4 regions of the Hydrogenophaga sp. H7 genome follow, and region 1 is predicted to be linked to each of the others. Evidence: predicted binding sites of a transcription regulator. Region 1 holds the regulator's gene; each other region holds the start of a gene.
The links. The regulator sigma-54, encoded in region 1, starts transcription at its own class of promoters, with help from an activator protein. The targets are predictions, from matches to a motif close to TGGCANGNAANCTGCTTT.
Positions count from the first base shown of each region.

Region 2: BC358_RS14890 (P-II family nitrogen regulator) is a predicted target of sigma-54. The motif match lies at 3,260-3,277, and genes of this name have one in related genera.
Region 3: nirB (nitrite reductase large subunit NirB) is a predicted target of sigma-54. The motif match lies at 2,992-3,009, and genes of this name have one in related genera.
Region 4: BC358_RS07220 (PQQ-dependent methanol/ethanol family dehydrogenase) is a predicted target of sigma-54. The motif match lies at 3,143-3,160, and genes of this name have one in related genera.

Region 1 covers NZ_MCIC01000020.1:173,023-178,640, forward strand. The annotation lists gene argS (arginine--tRNA ligase) at 1-120, shown strand, start outside; gene BC358_RS21540 (SPOR domain-containing protein) at 135-803, shown strand; gene BC358_RS21545 (thiol:disulfide interchange protein DsbA/DsbL) at 874-1,512, shown strand; gene lptA (lipopolysaccharide transport periplasmic protein LptA) at 1,690-2,289, shown strand; gene lptB (LPS export ABC transporter ATP-binding protein) at 2,325-3,074, shown strand; gene BC358_RS21560 (RNA polymerase factor sigma-54) at 3,087-4,706, shown strand; gene BC358_RS21565 (class I SAM-dependent RNA methyltransferase) at 4,703-5,618, shown strand, end outside.
Region 2 covers NZ_MCIC01000016.1:277,465-283,082, reverse strand. The annotation lists gene glcE (glycolate oxidase subunit GlcE) at 1-908, opposite strand, end outside; gene BC358_RS14900 (hypothetical protein) at 979-1,206, opposite strand; gene BC358_RS14895 (ammonium transporter) at 1,348-2,808, opposite strand; gene BC358_RS14890 (P-II family nitrogen regulator) at 2,840-3,178, opposite strand; gene BC358_RS14885 (YifB family Mg chelatase-like AAA ATPase) at 3,456-5,009, shown strand; gene BC358_RS14880 (zinc ribbon domain-containing protein) at 5,014-5,618, opposite strand, start outside.
Region 3 covers NZ_MCIC01000012.1:303,497-309,114, forward strand. The annotation lists gene BC358_RS07965 (bifunctional protein-serine/threonine kinase/phosphatase) at 1-1,545, opposite strand, end outside; gene BC358_RS07970 (type IV pili methyl-accepting chemotaxis transducer N-terminal domain-containing protein) at 1,593-2,888, opposite strand; gene nirB (nitrite reductase large subunit NirB) at 3,259-5,618, shown strand, end outside.
Region 4 covers NZ_MCIC01000012.1:151,621-157,238, reverse strand. The annotation lists gene BC358_RS07240 (branched-chain amino acid ABC transporter substrate-binding protein) at 1-364, shown strand, start outside; gene BC358_RS07235 (ABC transporter permease) at 346-1,191, shown strand; gene BC358_RS07230 (quinoprotein dehydrogenase-associated SoxYZ-like carrier) at 1,213-2,010, shown strand; gene BC358_RS07225 (quinoprotein relay system zinc metallohydrolase 1) at 2,007-3,002, shown strand; gene BC358_RS07220 (PQQ-dependent methanol/ethanol family dehydrogenase) at 3,300-4,991, shown strand; gene BC358_RS07215 (c-type cytochrome) at 5,157-5,477, shown strand; gene BC358_RS07210 (hypothetical protein) at 5,453-5,618, shown strand, end outside.

The DNA.
Region 1 (5,618 bases):
CGCATCCTGGTGGACGACGAAGCGGTCAAACGCGCCCGTCTGGCGCTGGTCCGGGCAACGGCACAGGTGTTGCACAATGGCCTGGCCGTGCTGGGCGTGAGCGCCCCGCAGAAGATGTGAACCTCCCACCTCCCATGAACATTTCATTCCCGCAGGCCCGCGCTCAGCGTGGTGGCACCCTGGTCGGCTTCGTGGTTGGCCTGCTCGTCGGCCTGGGCCTGGCGCTCTCGGTGGCTGTGTATGTGACGCGCGTGCCGGTGCCCTTCGTGGACCGCGGTGTCACCCGCAAGCCGGCCGACGATGCGGCCGAGGCCGAACGCAACAAGGGCTGGAACCCGAACGCCGGGTTGGTGAACAAGCCGCCGCCGCTGCCGGCTCCAGTCGAAACGACCCCGCCGGCCGCCGGCGACGCGGCACCGAAGGACGCCTCAGCGGCGGAGCCCGACAAGGCGCCGGCCGCCAAAGCCGCTGACGCGGCCACCAAGCCGGACAGCGATCCGCTGGGCGACCTCATGAGGGCCAAGGCCGGAGGGGCGTCGGAGCCCGCGGCTGCGCAGGGGGCCGACCCCTTCTCCTACTTCGTGCAGGCGGGGGCATTCAAGTCTCCCGAAGAGGCGCAGGCGCAGAAAGCACGGCTGGCCATGCTGGGCATGGACGCCACCATCACCGAACGCGAGCAGGCGGGGCGCACCGTGTTCCGTGTCCGCATGGGACCATTTGGCCAGAAGGCCATGGCCGAGGCCACGCGCGAACAGCTGGAGGTGAACGGGGTGGAAGCGGCGCTGGTGCGGGTGCAGCGCTGATTGCACGGTACCGAGGAACTTTTCGCTGTCCCGGGAGCCTGATTCAGGTCATTTCAAGGAGTCCGATTCCATGCATCGTCGAGATTTTTCGCGCAGCCTCCTGGTGGCTGGTGCCGCCACCGCCAGCGGGCTGACCCTGTCGCCGGCCCTGGCCCAGCGCGTGGCCTTCAAGGAAGGCACCGATTTCCAGCGGCTGGCCAAGCCGGCGCCGACCGAGAGCCCGGCGGGGCAGGTCGAGGTGGTCGAGTTCTTCGCGTACAGCTGCATCCACTGCTACAACTTTGAACCGGTCTTTCATGAGTGGATCAAGCGCAAACCGGCCCATGTGACGGTGCGCCGCATGCCGGTGGCCTTCAACCAGAACTTCGTGCCGATGCAGCGCCTGTACTTCACGCTGGAGGCCTTGAACCTGGTGGACACGCTGCACGTCAAGGTGTTCAAGGCGATCCACGAAGAGCGCCAGCCGCTGACGACCGCGCCCGCCATCACCGCCTGGATCGAAAAACAGGGTGTCAACCGCGAGCAGTTTCTGGGCATCTTCAATGGCCAGGCTGCCAAGCTGGCGGAGAAGGCCGTTGGTCTGCAGGACGCCTACCAGGTGGAAGGCACGCCCGCCCTGGGCATCGCCGGCAAGTTCTATGTGGGCGGACAAGGGCCGCGCACCCTGCTGGTGGCGGACTCGCTGATTGCCGAGGCCCGCAAAGGCTGACCGGTTTCTGACCCTCTTCCCTTCGGAGCCCGCCCTGTGCGGGCTTCCTGGTTTCATGGCGGGCACAATGTGCCGGCGCAGCGGCGAAACGCTCTGGGCGCCGCTACAATGAATGCAAGATCTGTGCCCTCAAACGCCATGCACCCACACGCACCAACCCCCCGTTCCATCGCCCGGATGTTGGCCGTCATTGGCCTGATGCTGCCCCTGCTGGCGCTGGCCGAAAAGGCCGACAAGGACAAGCCCATGAACGTGGAGGCCGATGCGCTGCGCTACGAAGAGACACGCCAGACCAGCGTGTTCACAGGCAACGTGGTGATCACCAAGGGCACCATCCTGATGCGCGGTGCCAAGCTGGACGTGCGCCAGGACCCGCAAGGCAATCAGTACGGTCTGCTGCTGGGCACCCCCGAAAAGGCCGGTTTCTTCCGCCAGAAGCGGGAAGGCGTGGACGAATGGATCGAGGGCGAGGGTGATCGCATCGAATACGACAGCAAGGCGCAGACGGTGCTGTTCACCGGTCGCGCGGTGCTGCGCCGCTACCGCGGCACCCTGCTCAACGACCAGAGCGTGGGCAGCGAGATCCTCTACAACAGCCTGACCGAGGTGTTCACGGTCAAGGGTGGGGACACCAGCAAGACCGCTGCCAACCCCACCGGCCGCGTGCGCGCCATGCTCACGCCGATCCCGGAAGAGGAGAAGAACGGCCCCGCCGCCCCGGCGACCGATCCGGCCACGCTGCGTCCCAGCGGCAAGATCACCGAGCCCAAGAAGTGACGGAGACCGTCGCCAGCGCCAGTCCGTCGGGCGGCATGCCGTCGCACAGCCGTCTGGAGGTCCGGGGACTCAAGAAGTCCTATGGCAGCCGCAAGGTGGTCAAGGACGTGTCCCTGTCGGTGGACAAGGGCGAGGTGGTGGGACTGCTGGGTCCCAACGGCGCCGGCAAGACCACGTCGTTCTACATGATCGTCGGCCTGCTGCGGGCCGATGGTGGCGAGATCCTGCTGGACGGTCACCGCATCGAGTCCCTGCCCATCCACCGCCGTGCCCGGCTGGGGCTGGGCTACCTGCCGCAGGAAGCCTCGATCTTCCGCAAGCTCACGGTGGCGCAGAACGTGCGCGCCGTGCTGGAGCTGCAGCAGGACGCGAACGGCCAGCCGCTGTCCGCGCGCGAGATCGATGCCCGGCTGGACGAGCTGCTCAAGGAGCTGCGCGTCGACCACCTGCGCGATTCGCCCGCGCCCGCCCTCTCGGGCGGTGAGCGCCGTCGCGTGGAGATCGCCCGCGCGCTGGCCACCCGGCCGCGGTTCATCCTGCTGGACGAGCCCTTCGCCGGCATCGACCCGATCGCGGTGCTGGAGATCCAGCACATCATCAGTTTCCTCAAGTCGCGCGGCATCGGTGTGCTGATCACCGACCACAACGTGCGCGAAACCCTGGGCATCTGCGACCACGCCTACATCATCAGCGACGGTCATGTGCTGGCCAGCGGTACCACCGCCGAGATCATCGAAAACGCCGAGGTGCGCCGCGTCTACCTGGGCGAGAACTTCCGCATGTGACGGAATGAGCCGATGAAGCAAGGTCTGTCGCTGCGGGTGTCGCAGCACCTCGCGCTCACGCCGCAACTGCAGCAGTCGATCCGCCTGTTGCAGCTGTCCACGTTGGAGATGGCTCAGGAAGTCGAGCAGATGCTCGACGAGAACCCGTTCCTGGAACGGGGCGAGGAAGTGGCCGATCGCGAAGATTTCGGCGTGCAGACCGCGGACGCACCGGTGGTCGCCGGCGAGCAGCTGGAAGAAGCGGCGCAGCCGGTGGTCGAGCTGCGCAGCGCCGAACCGGACACCCGCACCACCCAGGCCGACAGCGCAGACAGCGCCAGCGACGAGGTCGAGAGTCGGCTGGACGGCGCCGCGCCGGTCGAAGAAAGCTGGGAAGGCGACGGCACCGTCGAGATGGCGCCCGACGACAGCGAATGGGGCGGCGATGCACCCGCGCGCAACAGCGGTTCCGGCGGTGACGACGACGACACCGCCACGGCCGCCGACCTGGCCCGTGTGCCGGTTAGCCTTCAGGACCAGCTGCACGAGCAGGCGCGCTGCCTGCGCCTGTCGGACGAGGACAGCGCGGCGCTGTACTTCCTGATCGAGTCGCTCAACGACGACGGGTATCTGGAGGACAGCCTGCACGAGCTGGCGCGCGCCTGCTGGCGCCTGACCGCGGGCCGGCCGGCCGACGAAGAGCCGCGCTTCGACGAAGTCGAGGCCATTGAGCAGCGCCTGGGCATGGCCCTGCAGTGGCTGCAGCAGATGGAGCCCACGGGCGTGGGCGCGCGCGACCTGGGCGAGTGCCTGCGGCTGCAGATCATGGAGCTGCGCAACACGCCCTCCGCCCGCGCGGCGCTGGCGATCTGCGAGCAGCCGCTGGAGCTGATGGCCAAGCGCGACATCAAGCGCCTGTGTGCGGCCACCGGGCACGACGACGAGACCGTGCGCGCCGCGCTGGCGCTGATCGCCCGCCTGGAGCCCAAGCCGGGCCGGCGCTTCGTCGACGTCGAGCGCAACGTGGTGGTGCCCGACGTGATCGTCACCCGCGCCGGTCGCGGTTTCAAGGTCTCGCTCAACGCCGAGGTGATGCCGCGCCTGCGCGTGCACGACGTCTATGCCAACGCCCTGCGGGGGCGGCGCGAGGCCGGCGGCGAAGCGGGCCACGCGGCCATGCAGCAGCGGCTGCAGGAAGCGCGCTGGTTCATCAAGAACATCCAGCAGCGCTTCGACACCATCCTGCGCGTCTCCAGCGCCATCGTCGAGCGCCAGCGCAACTTCTTCATGCACGGCGAACTGGCCATGCGCCCGCTGGTGCTGCGCGAGATCGCCGACGAGCTGGGCCTGCACGAGTCGACCATCAGCCGCGTGACCACGGCCAAGTACATGGCCACGCCGTTCGGCACCTACGAGCTCAAGTACTTTTTCGGCTCCAGCCTGGGAACCGAGACCGGCGGCAATGCGTCGAGCACGGCGGTGCGCGCCCTGCTCAAGCAGTTCATCGCGTCCGAAGAGCCGACCAAGCCGCTGTCCGACAACCAGCTCTCGGACCTGCTCAAGGAGCAGGGCATCGAGTGCGCGCGCCGCACGGTCGCGAAATACCGCGAGGCGCTGCGCATCGCGCCGGCGAACCTGAGAAAAGCGCTTTGAACCAATTGAATCTTTTCCTCCCCTGCGCCGCCGGCGTGGAGGACTACCTCGCCGCCGAAGTCACGCGCATCACGGGCGAGACCGCGGTGCAGAAGTCGCGCGCCGGTGTGGCGCTGCTGGCGTCCTGGCGCGACGCGCTCAAGCTCAACCTGCACTGCCGGCTCGCGCAGCGCGTGCTGGTGCAGCTCTGGCACGGTGGCTACCGCAGCGAGAACGACCTGTACGCGGCCGCCAGCGAGGTCGCCTGGGAAATCTGGTTCACGCCGCAGCAGACGATCAAGGTCGAGGTCACGGCGCAGCACAGCCCGCTCAAGAGCCTGAACTTCGCGGCGCTCAAGATCAAGGACGCAGTCTGCGACCGCTTCCGCGACAAGCGCGGCGAGCGCCCCAGCGTCAACACCACCTGGCCCGACGTGCGGCTCTACGCCCACCTGACCACCGACACGGTGAGCCTCTACATCGACACCTCGGGCGAGCCGCTGTTCAAGCGCGGCTGGCGCGAGGACAAGGGCGACGCGCCGCTGAAGGAAACGCTGGCCGCGGCCATGATCGCCGCCACCGGCTGGAACGGTGCCGAAGCCGAATCGCTGGACGACATCGTGCCGCTGTACGACCCCTGCTGCGGCAGCGGCACGGTGGCGATCGAGGCGGCACAGATCGCGCTGCGGGTCGCTCCCGGTCTGCAGCGCCGCTTCGCGTTCGAGAAGCTGCTGCCGTTCCAGCCACACGTCTGGCACGCCCTCAAGGACGAGGCCGCGAAGCAGCGCCGCGAGTGGCCGGCCGGGCGCAAGCCCATCGTGTTCGGCAGTGACGTGGCCTTCCGCATGGTCGACTTCGCGCAGCGCAACGCCGAACGCGCGGGTGTGGCCTTCGCGATGGAGCTGCGTGGCGGTGACGCGCTGCAGCGCATGC
Region 2 (5,618 bases), on a different contig from region 1:
TCGATCAGCTGCGCAAACGGCAGCTCCAGCACCGGCGCGGTCTGCGGCAGCGACAGGCGCCACAGGCACAGGTCCGGCGACGGTGCGTTGAAGAACGGCAGGGTCTGGTCGCGGCAGGCGGCCCAGTCGGGCCCGGCCTGGGCGTTGTCCATGCGCTGGCCGCCGGCTTCGCGCGCCAGTCGCTCGCTGGCGGTCTCCACCGCGGCCGCCGCACCGCGCAGGCGCACGAACAGCAGCTCGGGCGCATCGGGTGCGGTGTCGTCCTTCACCCAACAGGATGCGTTCAAAGGCAGCGGCTGGCCACCCCAGCGGTGCAGCTGCTCCAGCGCGTCGCGCTGACCCATGCGGAACACCAGCGTGACCTCGGCTGGCGCCACCGGCAGCACCTTGAGCGACAGATGGGTGATCACGCCCAGCGTGCCCATGGAGCCGGCGAGCGCGCGGCTGATGTCGTAGCCGGCCACGTTCTTCATGACCTGGCCACCGAAGGTCAGCCACTCGGCCTGGCCGTTGATGAACTGGGCGCCCAGCACGTAGTCGCGCACACCACCTGCGGTGGCGCGGGCCGGGCCGGCGAGACCGGCGGCAACGGCGCCACCGATGGTCGAACCGGCACCGAAATGCGGCGGGTCGAACGGCAGGTGCTGGCCCTTCTCGGCCAGGGCCGCCTCGACCTCGGCCAGCGGCGTGCCGGCGCGCACGGTGATCACCAGCTCGCTGGGTTCGTGCGCCACGATGCCGCTGAAAGCGCGCGTGTCCAGCGGCTGGCCGCTCACCGGTTCGCCATGGAAGGCCTTGGTGTCGCCGCCCCGGATGCGCAGCGGCGTGCGCGCCGTGGCGGCGGCGCGGACCTGGTCGATCAGCGCATGCGGGGTGTCGTTCGTGAGGCTGTTCTGCATGGCCGCCATGGTAGCGGCGGGCCTTGCAAGGGCCTTTGAATTTTTTGCACGGCCGGCTGCAATCGGAGCCGGCCCGCGGTCAGCGCGTGTGCCCCAGGCAGGCGCCGGCGTTGGGCCGGCCGCGGCACTCGCGCTTCAGGCGCTTCTCGCGCGCGGCGGGTGTTTCGCTGGACGGCGCGTCGATGAAGCTGACGCGGGCCGGCGGGCGGCGCTCGGTCTTGGCGGGCGGGCTGGCCGCTGCCGCCTGGAGCGCGACGCCCAGGGTGAGTGCGAGCACGGCGAACAGCGACATCGGTTGTGCAGACATGGGTTCCTCCTGAAGTGCGTGACAGCGCGCATGCTCGCGCCTGCTCCAGGCCCTGTCTGTGATGCATTCACCAGGCGAAAAAAGACCCGCGGCCTTGCGGCGCGCGGGTCGAACATCCAAAGGAGGCAATCGTTCGCTGTATCAGCGGTTGTAGGCGGTCTCGCCGTGCGAGCTGATGTCCAGACCTTCGCGTTCCTGCTCTTCGGTCACGCGCAGGCCCATGGTCAGGTCGACGATCTTGTAGGCGATGAAGGCGACGATGGAGGACCACACGATGGTGATGACCACGCCTTCGGCCTGGATCAGCAGCTGGCTGGCGATGGAGAAGTCGTCGCCCTTGACGCCGCCCAGCGAGCCGGCGGAGAACACGCCGGTCAGCAGGGCACCGACGATGCCGCCGACGCCGTGCACGCCGAACACGTCCAGCGAGTCGTCGGCACCGAGCATCTTCTTCAGGCCGGTCACGCCCCACAGGCACAGGAAGCCGGCAACCAGGCCGATGATGATGGCGCCCATGACACCAACGGTGCCGCAGGCCGGGGTGATGGCCACCAGGCCGGAGACGGCACCGGAGGCGGCGCCCAGCATCGAGGCCTTGCCCTTGGTCAGCGCTTCACCCACGCACCAGGCCAGCACGGCGGCGGCGGTGGCCATCAGGGTGTTGATGAAGGCCAGGGTGGTGCCACCGTTGGCTTCCAGGTTGGAACCGGCGTTGAAGCCGAACCAGCCCACCCACAGCAGCGAGGCGCCGACCATGGTCAGGGTCAGGCTGTGCGGGGCCATGGCTTCCTTGCCGTAGCCGATGCGCTTGCCCAGGACATAGGCACCCACCAGGCCGGCCATGGCGGCGTTGATGTGCACCACGGTGCCGCCGGCGAAGTCCAGCGCGCCCTTGTCGAACAGGTAGCCGCCTGCGCCCCAGACCATGTGGGCGATCGGCAGGTAGCTGAAGGTGAACCAGATGGCGCAGAACAGCAGCACGGAGCCGAACTTGATGCGCTCGGCGAAGGAGCCGACGATCAGCGCGCAGGTGATGCCCGCGAAGGTGCACTGGAAGGCGATGAAGATGAACTCCGGGATCATCACGCCGGCCGTGAAGGTGGCGGCCAGCGAGTCGGGGGTGACGCCCTTGAGGAACAGCTTGTCGAAGTTGCCGTAGATCAGGCCCTCGCCGCCGAAGGCGACGCTGTAGCCGTAGACGGCCCACAGCACGGCGATCAGCGAGAACACGACCATGACCTGCATCAGCACGGACAGCATGTTCTTGCTGCGCACCAGGCCGCCGTAGAACAGGGCCAGGCCAGGCACGACCATCAGCAGCACGAGGATGGTGGAGATCATCATCCAGGTCACGTCGCCCTTGTCCACCGTTTCCTTCACGGCTTCGGCGGGCGCAGCTTCTGCCGCAGCCGGTGCGGCCTCGGCGGCAGCGGGTGCTGCAGCGTCGGCAGCAGGGGCCGCTGCGGGAGCAGCCGCGGCATCGGCGGCGGGTGCGGTGGCGGCCGGTGCATCGGCCGGCTTGGCGGCGTCCTGGGCCATGGCGGAGAACCCGCCGAACATAAGGCCTGCCCCCAGGAGCAGGGAAGCGATCAGTTTTTTCATTTGGGTGCTCTTTCTGATGCGGGTGCGGGGATCAGAGGGCTTCCTTGCCGGTCTCGCCGGTGCGGATGCGAACCACCTGTTCGAGGGGGGAGACGAAGATCTTGCCGTCGCCGATCTTGCCGGTGCGGGCGGCGCCTTCGATGGCTTCGATCACGCGGTCGACCAGGGCGTCGTCGACGGCGGCTTCGATCTTGACCTTGGGCAGGAAGTCGACGACGTACTCGGCGCCGCGGTAGAGCTCGGTGTGCCCCTTCTGGCGGCCAAAGCCCTTGACTTCGGTCACGGTGATGCCCTGCACGCCCATGCCGGAGAGCGCTTCGCGCACTTCGTCCAGCTTGAACGGCTTGATGATGGCGGAAACCATTTTCATGCTGTGTTACCTCTTCTAGGGTGGGACGGTGTCGGGGCGGGGCCGGGTGACACCACGGGTTGATGCAATCGCTTACAGCCAGAAGCAGGGACCGTGCCAGCTGCTCACCCACCCCGCTCCCGAGGCGGCCGCCCCGAGGGAAAACGTCCTCCCGACGGGGGCTGCGACCCACCCCGTGGGCATGACATGATCCCCGCGCCGCGGCCATAGAGCCGCACCAAACACGTGCATGCCGGTGTCAAGCCGGTCATGCACCGAAACAGGGATGGAGGACCGGATGGGTTTGTCATTGGTGCACAGCCGCGCGCTGATCGGGCTGGAGGCGCGGCCGGTGCAGGTGGAGGTGCACCTGGCCAACGGCCTGCCCAGCTTCACGCTGGTGGGTCTGGTCGACACGGAAGTGAAAGAAGCGCGCGAGCGCGTGCGCTCGGCGATTGCCAACGCCGGGCTTGAATTCCCCAGCAACAAGCGCATCACCGTGAACCTGGCGCCGGCCGATCTGCCCAAGGACTCGGGTCGCTTCGACCTGCCGATCGCGCTGGGCATCCTGGCCGCGGCGGGCCAGATCGACAGTGCGAAGCTGGCCGGCTGGGAGTTCGCGGGCGAGCTTTCGCTGGGCGGCGAGCTGCGCCCGGTGCGCGGCGCGCTGGCCATGAGCCTGGCGCTGCACCGGGACGGTTCCGCGGGAGCGACCACACGGCTGGTGCTGCCGCCCGGCAGCGCCGAAGAGGCGGCGCTGGTGCCGCAGGCCCAGGTGTGCCGGGCCCGCCACCTGCTGGACGTGGTGGCGCAGTTCCTGCCCGAAGGGGCCGCGGGCACCGGCGATGCACCGCCCGACGACACGGGCTGGGCGCGTCTGTCGCCCACGCCGGTATCGGCCAGCGAAACCTACGCCGACCTGGCCGACGTCAAGGGCCAGGCGGGCGCGCGCCGGGCGCTGGAGATCGCGGCGGCGGGCGGCCACTCGCTGCTGATGGTCGGCCCGCCGGGCTCGGGCAAGAGCATGCTGGCGCAGCGTTTTGCCGGCCTGCTGCCCCCCATGGACACCTCCGAGGCGCTGGAATCGGCTGCCGTGGCCTCGCTGGCCGGGCGCTTCCGGCTGGAAGCCTGGGGCCTGCGCCCCACCTGCGCGCCGCACCACAGCGCCAGCGCCGTGGCCCTCGTCGGCGGCGGCTCACCGCCCCGGCCCGGCGAGATCTCGCTGGCACACCACGGCGTGCTGTTCCTCGACGAATTGCCCGAATTCCCGCGCGCCGCCCTCGAAGCCCTGCGCGAGCCGCTGGAAAGCGGCCACATCCGCATCTCGCGCGCGGCGGTGCAGAGCGAGTTCCCGGCGCGCTTCCAGCTGGTGGCGGCGATGAACCCCTGCCCCTGCGGCTTTCTGGGCCACCCGAGCCAGCCCTGCCGCGACACGCCGGACCAGGTCGCGCGTTACCAGGGACGCCTCTCCGGCCCGCTGCTGGACCGCATCGACCTGCACATCGAGGTGCCCGCCCTGCCCCCGCACGACCTGCTGCACAGCCCGGCCGGCGAACCCAGCGCCACCGTGCGCGAACGCGTGGCCGCTGCCCGGCAGCGGGCGCAGGCGCGCCAGGGCCAGAGCAACCAGGCGCTGTCGGGCCAGGCGCTGGACCGGCATGCGATGGCCGAACCCACCGCGCTCAAGTTCCTGCACACCGCGGCGGCCCGCCTGGGCTGGAGCGCGCGCAGCACCCACCGAGCCCTGCGCGTGGCGCGCACCATCGCCGACCTGGCGGGCAGCGAGTCCGTGGAAGCGGCGCACATCGCCGAGGCGGTGCAGTACCGGCGGGCGTTGCGCGCCACGGGCTGAACGATCAGCGGTACTCGGCCTCGCGGCGCCGCGCCTCGTCCATCTGGCGGAAGCGCACGCAGACGGGGTCGTTGGCAAACACCGCCTTGCCGCATTCGCGGATGCGGCAGAAGTCGCGTGCCAGCACGTTGCCGCTGTCTGCGCACAGCTGGTCGACACCTGCGGCCGGCCGGGTCGCTGATGGAGCTGCAGCTGCAGCGGCCACCGGTGCGGGCGCAGCAGGCGCGGATGTCGCCACGGCAGGCGTTTCGGGGGCCGTCGCATGCGCGCTGGGAGCCGCGGCAGAGGTCGCCTCGGCGCGGCGCCGTGCGTCTTCCTGGCGCTTCTGTTCCTGCGCCAGCTTCTGCCGTTGCGCGGCCTGGGCGGCTGCGCGCTCCCGGTCCTGTTGCTCCAGCAGCTCGACCGAATGGCGCAGCCGGTCGACCGCGGCGGCGGCTTCGGGGGTGTTCGGCGATGCGGCGTCCGCGCCCACCGGTTCCGTGGCGGTCTGCGGGGCGGTGGCCGGTGCCGCGGTACCGGCTGTTGGCGTGGCTGACGGTGAGGCCACGGGCGCTCTCGCCAGGGGCGCGGCCTGCACCGGCGCCGGCGTGGACTGGTGGGCACCGAGCC
Region 3 (5,618 bases), on a different contig from region 1:
CCAGATCGGCACCTCGGGGTGGTGGCGGCTGGGCGCGACCGGGTCGCGGAAATAGCGGCCGGCCTGGTAGGGCAGCACCTCGCCATAGGGCAGCTTGCCCGTCAGCAGCTGGTAGAGCGTGACGCCAAGCGCGAACAGGTCGCTGCGCGGATCGGCGGCTTGCGGCTCCGCGTCGGTGTCCACGCCGCCGCCGCGCAGGCGGAACCCCCACTGTTCGGGGTTGATGAAGCTGGGTGTGCCGGCGTGCAGCGCGCGCGCCGACGCAGGCTCGCGCCCGCTGAGCGCCACGCCCAGGTCGAGCAGGCGCAGCACGCCGTCTTCCCCCTGGTGCAGGTTGGCGGGTTTCACGTCGCGGTGGATCACGCCCTGGCGGTGCAGGTGGCCCAGGGCCCGGGCGGCCTGGGTGGCCGTGGCGATGGTCTGGGCCACGCCAGGTCGGTGCTGGCGGTCCAGCATGTGCTGCAGCGATTCGCCGCTGTGCCAGTCGTACAGCAGGTAGAAGGCGCTGGCGCCCTGCCCGGCCGGCAGCGTCGGCGGCGCGTCGTGCAAGGCCACCAGGTGTTCGGCCGCGCGGCTGGTGGCCATGCGGCGCGCCAGCCAGGCTTCGTGCGCGAGCATGGCGCGCTCTTCGGCGTCGTGTGCGCGCTGGGGGTGCAGGGTCTTGAGGGCGTAGAGCTTCTGCGTGGCCGGGTCGCGCGCCTGGTAGACGAGGTTGATGCCGTTGTCGGCCACCACGGCGGTGATGGCCAGGCCGTCGATCTGCTCGCCCAGCTTGAGCCTGGGCGGGATGGGCAGCCGCGCGGCCAGGCGGTTCTGGTCCTGCAGGGTGGCGCTGTCGAGCCCGCGCACGCGCACGGCCAGGGCGGTGACGTTGTCGTTGCTGCCACGCTGCAGGGCCGCGGCCACCATGGCTTCGCACAGGGCCTGGGCATCGTCTGTGCCCGGCTGTTCACCGATCAGGGCCTTCAGCCGCGCCTCGTTCAGCACGTTGTACACGCCGTCGGACATGAGCAGGAACAGGTCGCCCACCAGCAAGTCGCCTTGGCTGTAGTCCACCACCACACGGTCTTCCACACCAATGCAACGCAGCAGCTGGTGGCTCAGGTCGGGGTGATCGGCGACGTGGTCGTGCGTGAGCTGGGTCAGTTGCCCGCCGCGCATCAGGCAGGCGCGCGTGTCGCCCACATGGGCCAGGGTGTAGCTGTGGCCGCGCAGCACCATGGCGGTGAGCGTGGTCAGGCCCATGGCCGGATGGCGGCGGCGGTTGACGCCCGCCAGCCAGGTGTTCTGCGCGCCGATGATGCGGTCCATGGCGACCGTGGTGTCCCAGGTCTCGGGTGTGCCGTAGTAGTCGCGCACCAGGCTGGTGACCGTGGTCTGCGCCGCTTCCTTGCCCAGCCCGCCCGCGCTCACGCCGTCGGCAATGGCGACGATGGACCCCATGTCCGCCTGCCCCGGGGGCGGCAGCATGGCGGCGCAGAAGTCCTCGTTGGTGTCCTTGCGGCCGGCCTGGCTGGCGTAGCCGATGTCGATGTCAAAAGCCATGCACCACCTCTAGCAAGAACAGCGCCCAACGTTGGTGCGACGCAGGGCTAGCCCATCAGCATCTGCATGCTGCGCTCGTAGTGGGTGGACAGGCTTTCAAACTGGGCCAGCAGACCCTCGCTGGCATGGGCCACGGTCTCCAGCCGCGCCAGCCGGTCGCGCCCCGCCGGACGATGGCCTTGCGGCGTGGCGGCCAGCATCTGCCGCCAGCCGGTGGTGGCCTGGTCCAGTGCGGTGCGGATGTCGGGCGTGGTCAGCGGCAGGCCGTTGAGGTAGGCCAGTGCGCGCTCGAAATCGTGCTGCACCTCGGTCATGGCGGCGCTGCGGCTGGCGCTGCCCTCTTCCAGATCGAGCAGGTCCATCAGCGCCATCTTGGCGAAACGCTGCGAGAGCATGCGCTGGCGGCCGGCGGCGTTGAGCACCTGCAGCGAGGCCATGGCACCGGCGTGCTGCAGGCTGGCGGTCAGGCGCTCGGCGTCCTGCAGCAGGCGGTCGGCCAGCTCGTCCACCCGGGGCACCTGCGCCGGGGCGGGCTTGCCCTTGAGCGAGGCCTTCAGCGCCTGCCAGGTGGCGCCCAGCAGGCCCAGCAGGTCGCCGAAGCTGGGTTGCGACAGGCCCTTGCCCAGCCAGGCCAGGTTGGCGTCCACCCGCTGGATCGACTCGTCCAGCAGGGCCTGCTGCTGGCGCGACTGCACGTCGGCCAGCCGCAGCAGGTACAGCTTCACCAGGCGCTGCGAGAACATGCGCAGCTGGCCCGCGCGGTTGACGGCCTCGGCGAAATGGGCCGACTGGATGATCTGTTCCGACACCTGGCCCAGGCGCTGGTTGGTGTGCATGGAGGCGGTGCGCAGGATCTGGAAGGCGTCGTCGTCGGTCAGCGCGCGCGCCCGCATGAGGATGCCCTTGGCGCGCTCGACCAGCTTGCGCTCCTCGAAGCGCTGCGACACGTCGCGCAGCTGTTCCAGCAGCGCCTGTTCGCGCTCGAAACGCGCCTGCGCCAGCTGCACCAGTGGCCGCAGGCGCGCCGCCCCGTACCCGTTCACCACCCAGGCATGCACGCCGGCGCCCGTGGCGCGCTCGATGTGGGCGGCGTCGGCATCGGACGTGAACAGCAGCACTGGCCGGGGCAGCACCTCCGCCAGCGTCTGCGTGGCCTTGAACAGGGCTTCATCGGGGCGCGCGACCTCACCGACCACCAGATCTGGTGCGTGCTGCACGGCGACCTGCACCAGTTTGCTGCAGTCCTCGACGATGGCCAGGACCTGGCATCCCGCGGCGGGCAGGTCGTCCTGCAACGGCAGAAGGGCCCGGGAACCGGGGCGAAGAAGCAGCACGGAAGTCATAAGAATCAAGCACTTGTGATCAGTGAGCGCCCTGCTCTTTGCGGGCGAAACCGGCGCGGCGCCAGGGGTGCGGCAAAGGCCCGCGAATGGGGCGCCGATCATATGGCACACCTCTTGCATTGAACAGGCCAGACGTGACGACGCGTCCCACCCCGACCGCAGCGTCGGGGCCTGTGCACAACGACGTGCGCAGTGACCGATTCGGCAACGGCCCTGTGCCCGCGCCACCCCGGCCGACCGGCCGGGCTTCGAACCTCCCTTACCCCTGTGTTCCGGCTTGCGTGCCGCTGTGTGTTCGCCCTCGCGCGTGCACCGGAGCCAGACCCCTTTTCCCGCAATCCCCCGTGATCTTCAGACAGGAGTCGCCGCAATGAAAAAGATGAAACTCGTGATGGTGGGCAACGGCATGGCCGGTGTGCGCACGCTCGAAGAGCTGCTGAAGATCGCACCCGAGTTCTACGACATCACCGTCTTCGGCGCCGAGCCGCACCCCAACTACAACCGCATCCTGCTCAGCCCCGTGCTGGCGGGCGAACAGACCATCGACGAGATCATCCTCAACGACTGGTCCTGGTACACCGACAACGGCATCACCCTGCACGCGGGCTACAAGGTGACCGAGGTGGACCGCGTCAGGCGCGTGGTGCACTCGGTCGGCCCCAATGGCGAGAAAGTGTCGGCCGAGTACGACCGCCTGATCATGGCGACCGGATCCAACCCCTTCATCCTGCCCATCCCCGGCAAGGACCTGCAGGGCGTGCTGGCCTACCGCGACATCGCCGACACGCAGGCCATGATCGACGCCGCCGCCACCTACAAGCACGCGGTCGTCATCGGCGGCGGCCTGCTGGGCCTGGAAGCGGCCAACGGCCTGATGAAGCGCGGCATGACGGTCAGCGTGGTGCACGTGGCGCCCTGGCTGATGGAGCGCCAGCTGGACGACGTGGCGGGCAAGCTGCTGCAGAAGTCGCTGGAGGAGCGCGGCATGCAGTTCCTGATCGGCGCGCAGACGCAGGAGCTGGTGGGCGGTGACGATGGCCGCGTGAAAGCCATCCGTTTCAAGGACGGCACCGAGGTGCCGGCCGACCTGGTGGTGATGGCCGTGGGCATCCGCCCCAACACCGCGCTGGCCGAAAGCATGCGCCTGCACGTCAACCGCGGCATCGTGGTCAGCGACACGATGCAGACCGTGACCGACCCGCGCATCTACGCGGTGGGTGAGTGCGCGGCGCACCGCGGCATCGCCTACGGCCTGGTGGCGCCGCTGTTCGAGCAGGGCAAGGTGCTGGCCACGCACCTGGCCGAGTTCGGCATCGGCCGCTACACCGGCTCGCTCACCTCCACCAAGCTCAAGGTCACGGGCATCGACCTGTTCTCCGCCGGCGAGTTCATGGGCGGCGACGGCACGGAAGAGATCGTGATGAGCGACCCCTTCGGCGGCGTCTACAAGAAGCTGGTGATCAAGGACGACAAGCTGGTCGGCGCCTGCCTGTATGGCGACACGGTGGACGGCAGCTGGTACTTCAAGCTGCTGCGCGAAGGCCGCACGGTCGGCGACATCCGGGACAGGCTGATGTTCGGCGAGTCCAACATCGGCGATACCGGCCACCAGGGCCACAACAAGGCCGCGGCCATGGCCGACAGCGACGAGGTCTGCGGCTGCAACGGCGTGACCAAGGGCGCCATCTGCAAGGCCATCAAAGAGAAAGGCCTGTTCACACTGGACGAGGTGAAGAAGCACACCAAGGCCAGTGCCTCGTGCGGCTCCTGCACCGGTCTGGTGGAGCAGATCCTGATGTTCACGGCCGGCGGCGACTACTCGGCCACGCCGAAGAAAAAGGCCATCTGCGGCTGCACCGAGCACAGCCACCAGGACGTGCGCGACGCGATCCGCAACGACAAGCTGCTGACCATCGCCGACACCTTCAGCGCCCTGGGCTGGAAGACGCCCAACGGCTGCGCCACCTGCCGACCGGCCATCAACTACTACCTCATCAGCACCTGGCCCAAGCAAGCCAAGGACGATCCGCAGAGCCGCTTCATCAACGAGCGCTCGCACGCCAACATCCAGAAGGACGGCACCTACTCCGTCATTCCGCGCATGTGGGGTGGCGAGACCACGGCCGACGAGCTGCGCCGCATCGCCGACGCGGTGGACAAGTACAAGATCCCGACCGTCAAGGTGACCGGCGGCCAGCGCATCGACCTGCTGGGCGTGAAGAAGGAAGACCTGGTCAACGTCTGGAAAGACATCGGCATGCCCAGTGGCCACGCCTACGCCAAGGCGCTGCGCACGGTGAAAACCTGCGTGGGCAGCGAGTGGTGCCGCATGGGTACGCAGGACTCTACCCAGATGGGCAAGGACCTCGAAAAAGCCATGTGGCGCATGTACGCGCCGCACAAGGTGAAGTTCGCCGTCAGCGGCTGCCCGCGCAACTGCGCCGAAGCCGGCATCAAAGATGTGGGCGTGATCGGCGTCGACTCGGGCTGGGAGATGTACATCGCCGGCAACGGCGGCATCAAGACCGAGGTGGCGCACTTCCTTGTCAAGGTGAAAACGGCCGAGGAGGTCATGGAATACACCGGCGCCTTCTGCGAGCTGTACCGCCAGGAAGGCTGGTACCTGGAGCGCACGGTGCACTACGTCAACCGCGTGGGCCTGGACTACATCAAGAAGCGCATCCTGGACGACGCGGTCGGCCGCAAGGCACTGTGGGAACAGCTGCAGTT
Region 4 (5,618 bases), on a different contig from region 1:
GCGCAACGGCGGGCCACAGCTTTCGCGCCGCTTTGCGAAGGAACACAAGCGCCCCATGACAGGCCACGACTGGGCCGCCTGGATCGCAGGCCGTGCCGTGGCCACCGTGCTGGTGGACCTGCCCAAGGCGCCGGTGGCCCAGCAGCTCAAGGCCCTGCGCGGTGGGCCGGTGGCGGTGGACGGCTTCAAGGGACCGCGCCTGTCGTTCCGCGCCTGGGACGGTCAGCTGCGCCAGCCGATCTTCCTCAGCCATGTGGACGGCGTGATCGGCACCGCACCGCTGGACGGCGTGCTGCACCCCAGGGAAGTCATGGACACACTCGGTGTCGACGAAGCGGAAAGCGCATGCAAACAGCGACCCTGACCACGCCCGACGCGGCGCCCGCCCTGCTGCCGCACCTGCTGCGCGCACTGCGAGCGGTGGTGGGCCGGGAGATCGGCCGCTTCCTGCGCCAGCCCTCGCGCCTGGGCTCGGCCCTGGTGCGGCCGCTGCTGTGGTTCGTGGTGTTTTCGGCCGGTTTCCACAACGTGTTCGGCGTGGCGATTGCGCCGCCCTACGAGACCTACGTCGAATACAAGGAATACATGGTGCCCGGCCTGCTGGGCATGGTGGCCCTGTTCAACGGTATGCAGAGTTCGCTCTCCATGGTCTACGACCGCGAGATGGGGGTGATGCGCCTGCTGCTCACGGCGCCGCTGGCGCGCGGCTGGCTGCTGGCCTTCAAGCTGCTGGCGGGCACCGCGCTGTCGGTGCTGCAGATGGTGGTGTTCCTGGCGATCGCGTGGGCCTTCGGCGTCGAGCTGCCGCTGCTGCACCTGCCGGCCGCGCTGCTGGCCATGGTGTGTGGCGCGGTGATGCTGGCCTCGGTGGGGCTGGTGCTGTCGGTCTATGTGAAGCAGCTGGAGAACTTCGCCGGCACGATGAACTTCGTGATCTTCCCGATGTTCTTCATCAGCCCGGCGCTGTACCCGCTGTGGAAGCTGGAGGAGTCGGGCGCCTGGTGGCTGCTCAAATTGGCGCAGGCCAACCCCTTCACCCACGCGGTGGAGGCGATCCGCTTTGCGATGTACGGGCAGTTCAACACCATGGCCTGGGCGGTGGTGCTGGGCTGCACGGTGGTGTTCTTTGTCGCCGCGCTCTGGGGCTACGACCCGCAGCGCGGTTCGATCAGCAAGAAGCCTGGCGGTTGAGCCAGGCCCGGAGATCCAGCCATGCGCCTTGCTTCCAACCGCCGCCAATGGCTGCTGTCGACCGCCGCCCTGGTCGGCGGGGCAGCGCTGGCGCAGGACGACCAGACCGGCGGCGATCCGCTGGGCTCGATGCAGTACCCCAGCCTGCGCGAGCAGACCATTGGCAAGGCCACGGCGACGTTCAGCGACGCGGTGATCGTCAAGGGGCCGGCCTTCGCCGACGACGCGATGAACGTGCCGCTGCTGGTGGACGCGCGGGCGCTGTCGGCGGTCGGTGGCGGGGTGGTGCGCATCAAGGTGTCGGTGGACCGCAACCCGGTGCGCCAGGTGCTGGACTTCGAACCCCTGCGCGCGCTGCCCATGCTGGCCTTCCGCATCCGCATGGAACAGGCCTCGCCGGTGCGCGCCTTTGTGCAGACGAAGGACGGCCAGTGGCACGTGGGCAGCACCTGGGTGCAGGCGGCGGGCGGCGGCTGCACGGTGCCCGGCATCACGCGCGCCGACGGCTCCTGGAGCAAGACGCTGGGCCAGGTGCAGGCGCGCTTCTTCAACAACGTGATTGAGGGCAGCCGCCGCCTGCGGCTGCGCGTGATGCACCCGATGGACACTGGTCTGGTGGCCGGCATCCCGGCCTTCTACATTGAGCAGATGGAGCTACAGGACGCGGGCGGACAACCCTGGTGGCGCATTGCGCTGCACGAACCGGTGTCCGAGAACCCGCTCATCACCTTCGAGCTGCCGCCACAGTCGCCGCCAGCCTTTCGTTTGCTCGGCCGCGACAACAACGGCAACCGCATCGACGCCGAGGTGAGGGCATGAGGCGTCTGTCCACCACGCTGATGGTGTTGTGTGCGGCTGCCGTCCAGGCTCAGACCGTACCGGTTCCGGCGTTCAGCTCAAAGCCCGATCTGGCGCGCGCGGACTACGACCTGAAGCCGCGCCAGATTGCCACGGGCACCTGGGTGATCGAAGGTGAGGTGGCCGACTTCTCGCGCGCCAACGGCTGCAACATCATCAACACCGCCTTCATCGACACCGGCGACGGTGTGGTGGTGATCAACACCGGGCCGTCGCGGTTGTACGGCGAGCAGCAGCGGCGCGCCATCGAACGACTGACCAAAGCGCCGGTGCGCAAGGTGCTGCAGCTCAACCTGCACCCCGACTACTTCTTCGGCCACCAAGCCTGGGCCGACCGGCCCACCGAGGCGCTGGCCGGCACCATTGCCGGCGCGCGCGCCGAGGGCGGCGCCTACGCCGACAACCTGTACCGGCTCTGTGGCGACTGGATGCGCGGCACCGAGTCCACGCCCTCGCGCGAGGCCATCGACCCCAAGAACCTGCCGCAGACACTGTCACTCGGAGCGCACAAGCTGGAGCTGATGCGCCTGCACGGCCACACCGCCGACGACCTGGTGGTGCTGGACACAACCACCGGTGTGCTCTTTGCGGGCGGCCTGGTGTTCACCGAGCGCGTGCTGACCACGCCGCACGCCGACTTCGCCGCGTGGCTGGCCAGCCTGGACACGCTGGAGCAACTGCTGGCCACTGGCAAGGCCAAAACCGTGGTGCCCAGCCACGGCCCGGTGCACGAGGGGCTGGCCGGCCTGCGCCAGACGCGCGACTGGCTGCAGTGGCTCACGAACCTGATGCAGACCTCCGCCGAGCGTGGCCTGGACCTGGGAGAGGTGCTGCGCACGCCGGTACCCGAGCGCTTCGCGAAATGGGCTGCGCAGCCTGCGGAACTGCAGCGCTCGCTGACCCAGTGGTACCCGCGCTACGAGCAGCGCGTGCTCGCTGCGCCGCAGCGGTGACACATTTTTGAACAGTGTCACAGAGGTGTCCCGGCCACTGTGGCGCGGTTGGCGCAGTTGATGCCTTCGAGGACCGCTCCCGGGGCCTCCAGCGCGCTCAAACGTCGGTGTAAACCCTAGGCCTTTCGGGGCCGGCCCGCTGGCACGGATGTTGCCCTTTGCTGTCTGTGATGTGTACGCCAGGCACCGGAGGGTCGGAGCCACGAGCGGTCCGGCGGCACCCACCACAGAAAAGCCATCAACCCTCGAACGAGCAGGAGACCCACAGTGAAACGCACCCTACTGAGCCTTTTGGTCATGGCCGCCACGGCCCACGTCAGCGCCCAGGGCGTGACCGACGCCATGATCGCCAACGACGCCGCGACGCCCGACAACGTTCTGAGCTGGGGCCTGGGCACGCAAGGCCAGCGCCACTCCACCCTGACGGGCATCAACGCCAAGAACATCAACAAGCTGGTCCCGGTGTGGTCCATGTCCTTCGGCGGCGAGAAGCAGCGCGGCCAGCAAAGCCAGCCGCTGGTCCACAACGGCAAGATGTTCGTGACCGCGTCCTACTCGCGCATCTACGCGGTGGACAGCAAGACCGGCAAGAAGCTCTGGAAGTACGAGCATCGCCTGCCCGAGGGCATCATGCCCTGCTGCGACGTGATCAACCGCGGCGCCGCCCTGTACGACAACCTGGTGATCTTCGGCACGCTGGACGCCCAGCTCGTGGCCCTGGACCAGGACACCGGCAAGGTGGTGTGGCGCGAGAAGATCGACGACTACTCTGCGGGCTACAGCTACACCGCTGCGCCCCTGATCGCCGAAGGCCTGCTGATGACCGGCGTGTCCGGCGGTGAGTTCGGTGTGGTCGGCCGCGTGGAAGCGCGCGACCCCAAGACCGGCAAGATGGTCTGGACGCGCCCGGTGGTCGAAGGCCACATGGGCTACAAGGACGGCAAGGAAAACGGCATCACCGGCACCACCAACGCCACCTGGCCCGGCGAGACCTGGAAGACTGGCGGCGCGGCCACCTGGCTGGGCGGTACCTACGACCCCAAGACCAAGCTGGCCTATTTCGGCACCGGCAACCCCGGCCCCTGGAACAGCCATGTGCGCAAGGGTGACAACCTGTACTCCGCGTCGACCGTTGCCATCGACGTGCAAAGCGGCCAGATCAAGTGGCACTACCAGTCCACGCCCAACGACGGCTGGGACTACGACGGCGTGAACGAGTTCGTGACCTTCGACATGGACGGCAAGCGCGTCGGTGCCAAGGCCGACCGCAACGGCTTTTTCTACGTGAACGACGCCGAAACCGGCAAGCTGCTCAACGCCTTCCCCTTCGTGAAGAAGGTGACCTGGGCCACCGGCATCGACCTCAAGACCGGCCGTCCGAACTACGACCCGGCCAACCGTCCTGGGGACCCGACGGCCGCCGGCGGCGACGGTGCCAAGGGCAAGTCGGTGTTCTCGGCCCCCGGCTTCCTGGGTGGCAAGAACCAGATGCCGATGGCCTACAGCCCCAAGACCGGTCTGTTCTACGTGCCCACCAACGAATGGGGCATGGAGATCTGGAACGAGCCCATCACCTACAAGAAGGGCGCGGCCTATCTGGGCGCCGGCTTCACCATCAAGCCGCTGTTCGACGACCACATCGGTTCGCTTCGCGCGATCGACCCCAAGACCGGCAAGGTGGCCTGGGAAGTCAAGAACGAGGCCCCTCTCTGGGGTGGCGTGCTGACCGCGGGTGACCTGGTGTTCTGGGGCACGCCCGAGGGCTACCTGAAGGCCGCCGACGCCAAGACCGGCAAGGTGGTGTGGCAGTTCCAGACCGGCTCCGGTGTGGTGGCGCCTCCCATCACCTGGACGCAGGATGGCGAGCAGTACATCTCGGTCGTGTCCGGCTGGGGTGGTGCGGTGCCACTGTGGGGTGGTGAAGTGGCCAAGAAGGTGAACTTCCTCGAACAGGGCGGCTCGGTCTGGACCTTCAAAGTCATGAAGTGACCCCCCTGCGCCGCTGACGCGGCTTCCCCCCTGGGAGGGGGGACCACATCAGAGGCCCGGCGGAGCCGGTTCCTCGGTGTGTGCTGGATGGGGCACTTCCTCCGATGATGTTCTGGAGGGGGCCCTGTCCATTTTTTCGTCTGTTGTTTCTACCGGTTTCTGATCATGCGCACTTTTCTTCTCCTCTCCAGTCTTGTTCTCTCCACCGGCGCTGCCCACGCGGTCGATGAAGCGGCCGCGATCGAGCTGGCCAAGAACAATGGCTGCCTGTCCTGCCACTCGGCCAAGGAAAAGATCGTCGGCCCCGCCTACAGCGATGTGGCCGACAAGTACAGGAACGACAAGGACGCCGTGGCCAACCTGGTCCAGGCAATCCAGTACGGCAGCAAGGGCAAGTGGGGCCGCATCCCCATGCCCGCGCACCCGAACATGAGCGCGGCCGACATCAAGACCCTCGCGCAATGGGTCATGACCGCCCAACACTGACCGCGCTGGTCGCGGCGGTGCTCAGCATGGGCGCCGCGGTGGCACAGCCAGTCCTGCCCGAGGGCGAGAGGTCCCTCGTGGCGGTCACGCGCGACGGGCAACGCACCCGCATCGGAGCCGTCACCTTCGGCCCCGCCAGCG